DNA from 2 places in the Marinobacter alkaliphilus genome. Region 1 is predicted to be linked to the other one. Evidence: predicted binding sites of a transcription regulator. Region 1 holds the regulator's gene; the other holds the start of a gene.
The links. Region 1 encodes LexA, which represses DNA repair genes until DNA is damaged. Its sites were predicted from a motif close to CTGTNTNNNNANACAG; they were not measured.
Positions count from the first base shown of each region.

Region 2: a site for LexA is predicted at 1,328-1,343, ahead of recA (recombinase RecA). Genes of this name have one in related genera too.

Region 1 is NZ_AP043751.1:3,580,247-3,582,646, forward strand. It holds gene ACZ5Q2_RS16365 (hypothetical protein) at 1-249, shown strand, start outside; gene ACZ5Q2_RS16370 (cell division inhibitor SulA) at 256-747, opposite strand; gene lexA (transcriptional repressor LexA) at 788-1,396, opposite strand; gene ACZ5Q2_RS16380 (amidoligase family protein) at 1,563-2,400, shown strand, end outside.
Region 2 is NZ_AP043751.1:3,685,783-3,688,182, reverse strand. It holds gene mutS (DNA mismatch repair protein MutS) at 1-672, opposite strand, end outside; gene pncC (nicotinamide-nucleotide amidase) at 776-1,276, shown strand; gene recA (recombinase RecA) at 1,401-2,400, shown strand, end outside.

The DNA.
Region 1 (2,400 bases):
TTTTTTGAAATCGTACAACTTGCCAATGGCGACTACGCCTTGCGCCGCATTGATGACGACGCAGCGCCGTTGGTGCGCATTTCCTTCTCGCAGGAGGCCAGGGAAATGATGGAAGACCGCGACATGAGCGTTGCCAAGGCGATGATTGCGGCAGGGATTGAGGCCGCTGGCAATATCGCACACGATATTGACTGGGACGATGACGACAATGATCTGGCCGAATCCCAGCCCCAATACACCCTCCACTGAACTCCTTTACCGATGACGCAGCACCACGCCGTGGCTGCTACCTTGCGCCGAAGCCTTTTGAAGGGACTCAAAGGCTGAACGCCCGAGCTTGTTAGTCCAGAGCACCACCGCATGACAGGTACCAGCACTCAAAGCCCGCTCAGCCAGCTGCTGTGCGGAGTAATCGTTGGTTGAGCGCAATACCAGCAACTCACTGGCCACAATACCGTGCATTTTCTGCCACTTGCCAACCAGGGACTGTGGCGGGTCAATCAGGGCCAGCCAGCGCTTCTCCTGATTCAGCTGGGTGAGCATAGGGAGCAGTAACTGGACATTCTCTACCTGGCCTTCAGGAAGAATAATTTCCGTCACGTTACCGCCAAAATCCCTGGTTCCCCGACCGACGTCTGACGATGAGTGAAGGGCTGTGGCCCGTGCTTTTCCTGTAGACACCGTGCGGGCGGGCATGATGGCCGCCGGCTGGAACGCCATGTTCTGAGTGAAGCTTAACTGTTCCATTGCTCACCTACCTGCGCTAATCGTTTCTTATTGCTGGTTATCAATGCAAATCTGATCGGCGGATCACGCCCACACCCAGACCTTCGATAAACAACTCCTGTTCGGCCAGATCAATTTCAATCGGGGCGAACTCTTCGTTCTCCGCAATCAACCAGACCTTCGAGCCGTCCCTGCGAAACCGTTTTACCGTCACTTCTTCACCAACCCTGGCCACAACCACCTGCCCGTTATGAACATCCTGAGTGCGATGCACTGCGAGCAAATCACCGTCGAGAATGCCAATGTCTTTCATGCTCATGCCGCGCACGCGGAGCAGGTAATCGGCGGATGGCGAGAAAAATTCCGGCTGCAAAGTGCAGTGCTCTTCAATGTGTTCCTGGGCGAGAATCGGGCTACCCGCCGCAACCTGGCCGACAACCGGTAACCCTGGGTCCTGCTCCACTTCCGGCAGTCGAATCCCCCGGCTGGCACCAGGCACCATTTCGATGGCGCCTTTCCTGGCCAGGGCCCGCAAGTGCTCCTCTGCCGCATTGGCGGAGCGAAACCCCAGTTCGGCAGCGATTTCTGCCCGCGTTGGCGGGTAACCGGTTTCGTCTACGTACCGCCGGATGATATCCAGCACCTGGGACTGTCGCGCGGTCAGCTTCATGCATGTACTCCGGGTTTTTCATCCTGGTTTTATATACAGTGATTTGACTATATACAGTGTTTTATCCAGTGTAAAGCCCGATTGAAATTTTCTGTCATGTAATCGGGCCGCTGCATATCGGTGTGTTATGGTTTAAGTCCGTGAATTATATGGATGCAAGGTGCCAATGAATTCGACAGAGCGTTGTGCGATGCCGGAGCGGCTTCGTAATCATCAAGGAGAAGAGCGTAGAGTTGGCGTGGAGATCGAACTCTCCGGACTGGGCTACGATGAATTGGTTGAACATGTCGCCCGCCTGCTCAAGGGCAGCCCGGAGCTGGAGTCGCGTTATGTCAGCCGCCTGGAGACTGACGCCGGAACCTTCACCATTGAGCTGGACTCTGACCCTGTGAAGGATCTTGACCTGGCGGACGAACGCCTGCCCGAGTCAATCCGCGAGCTGGGCACCCACGCCATGGATGTCATCGATTTTGCCGCAGAACGCATTGTGCCTCTTGAGATTGTCGGGCCACCTCTGCCCTTTTCCAGACTGGGTCTGATCGAAGAACTGGTAGACGAGCTGCGCGAACTTGGCGCGGAAGGCAGCCGGGAAGCGATTTATTTTGCTTTCGGCCTGCAACTCAATCCCGAACTGCCGGACCTGGAACCCGCAACCATTGTCACCTACCTGCAGGCCTTCGCGGCACTTTATGACTGGCTCAAATCCCGGCATCAGATTGACATAAGCCGAAAATTTACCACTTACATCGAGCCCTGGAGCAGCCGTTACACGGACATGCTGATGGCGGAAGATTATGCTCCCGACCAGGCCTCGCTGATGAAAGACTACCTGAACTTCAACCCGACGCGGAACAAGGCCCTGGACCTTCTGCCACTGTTTGCACATCTGGATTCAGAGCTGTTGCACGACTATGTGGACGACCCGAGAATCAAGAGCCGGCCGACGCTTCACTACCGGTTACCCGATTGCGATATCGACAACCCCCGATGGCATTTTTCCACGG
Region 2 (2,400 bases), 110 kb from region 1:
GGTGAGGTCACGCACCTGGAGTTGCTGGGTAATCACACGCCGGGCTGAATCCAGCTCGAACAGCCAGGGGCCTTGCCGGCGCACACCGGTGAAGCCTTCCAGCAGGTCACCGAAGGGGAAATCTTCGCTGATCAGGATCTCGGCCGGGCGCAGCCGCTGCAGTTCCCCCTGCAGGGCTTCCAGGCTGTCCAGTTCAGACACTGCAAAGCGACCACTGGAAATATCCAGCGAGGCAAAGCCGAACTGCTCTTTATGGCTGAAAATAGCCGCCAGAAGGTTGTCGCGGCGGTCTTCCAGGAAGGCTTCATCGCTGAGGGTGCCGGGGGTAACAATGCGCACCACCTTCCGTTCCACCGGCCCCTTGCTGGTGGCCGGATCGCCAATCTGTTCGGCAATGGCGATGGATTGACCTGCGCGCACCATGCGGGCAATGTAGCCCTCAGCGGAGTGGAAAGGCACGCCGGCCATGGGTATAGGATTGCCGCCGGATTGCCCCCGGGCGGTCAGGGTAATGTCCAGCAACTCGGCGGCTTTCTTGGCATCGTCGTAAAACAGCTCGTAGAAGTCACCCATGCGGTAGAACACCAGCTCGTTCGGGTGCTCCCGCTTGATCTTCAGGTACTGCTGCATCATGGGGGTATGCTTGGAAAGATCGGTCTGGGTTGCAGGCATGGAAGCGTCCGGTTGATCGTGCGTTTGGGTCAAAGCGGGGATTGTAAGAAAATAACGCCCGGGATGAAACGAAGGGTTTGGCAACAGGATCTTGGAGAAGGCTATGCAAGCAACCGATCAGCAACTGGAAACCGCCGGCAATGCGCTGGGAGACTTGTTGATGCAGCAAGGCAGAACCATGGCCACCGCTGAAAGCTGCACCGGTGGCTGGGTGGCCAAGGTGCTGACAGACAGGGCGGGTTCCTCTGCCTATGTGATGGCCGGGCTGGTGACCTACAGCAACGAGGCCAAACAGGCCATTCTGGGCGTGGAAGAAAAGGCGCTGGCCGAACATGGCGCTGTCAGCGAACCGGTGGTGCGCCAGATGGTGGCCGGTGCCGTTCGCGCCACCGGTGTGGATGTGGCCGTGGCCATCAGCGGCGTTGCCGGCCCCGGCGGCGGCAGCGTGGAAAAGCCTGTGGGCACGGTATGGTTTGCCTGGGGTACCGGCCCGGACAACACGCAAACCCGTGTTCAGCACTTTGACGGCGACCGGGAACAGGTACGCCGGCAATCGGTTTTGTATGTGTTGCAAGGGGTTACGGAGTTTCTGAAAGCACTGTGATGTTTTTCACCCCGGCAGGGGTTGGTCTGTGCCAAGGCTTATGTTTTAATACTGTTCAAATATACAGGAAAACACTGGATACACCTCCGGTGTCGTCATATCGAATAGTGAGGGGCAGGTAACAATGGAAGACAACCGCAAGAAAGCACTCAGCGCAGCACTGGGCCAGATTGAACGCCAGTTCGGCAAGGGCGCCGTGATGAAAATGGGCGACCAGCCCCGTGAAGCCATTCCTGCGGTATCCACCGGCTCCCTGGGGCTGGACGTGGCCCTGGGTATTGGTGGCTTGCCGTATGGCCGGATTGTAGAGATCTACGGCCCGGAAAGCTCCGGTAAAACCACGCTGACCTTGCAGGTGATTGCGGAAGCCCAGAAGGCCGGCAAAACCTGCGCCTTCATCGACGCCGAGCACGCGCTCGACCCCATTTACGCGGAAAAGCTGGGCGTAAACGTAGACGACCTGCTGGTGTCCCAGCCAGACACCGGCGAACAGGCCCTGGAAATCGCCGACATGCTGGTGCGCTCCAACGCCATTGACGTGATCATCGTCGACTCCGTTGCCGCACTGACACCGAAAGCCGAAATCGAAGGCGAGATGGGCGACAGCCACGTAGGCCTCCAGGCCCGCCTGATGTCCCAGGCCCTGCGTAAACTGACCGGTAACGTCAAACACGCCAACTGCCTGATGGTCTTCATCAACCAGATCCGTATGAAAATCGGCGTCATGTTCGGCAGCCCGGAAACCACCACCGGCGGTAACGCCCTGAAATTCTACTCCTCCGTACGCTTGGACATCCGCCGCATCGGCGCTGTCAAAGAGGGCGACGAAGTGGTCGGTAACGAAACCCGCGTAAAAGTCGTCAAGAACAAGGTATCTCCGCCCTTCAAGCAGGCCGAGTTCCAGATCATGTACGGCAAGGGCATCTACCACATGGCCGAAGTGCTGGACATGGGCGTTAAAGAAGGCTTCGTCGACAAATCCGGCGCCTGGTACGCCTACAACGGCGATAAAATCGGCCAGGGCAAAGCCAACGCCTGCAAGTTCCTGGAAGAGAACATGGACATCGCCAACGAAATCGAAGCCAAGGTTCGCGACAAATTGATGCCCAAGCCGGTGAAGAAAG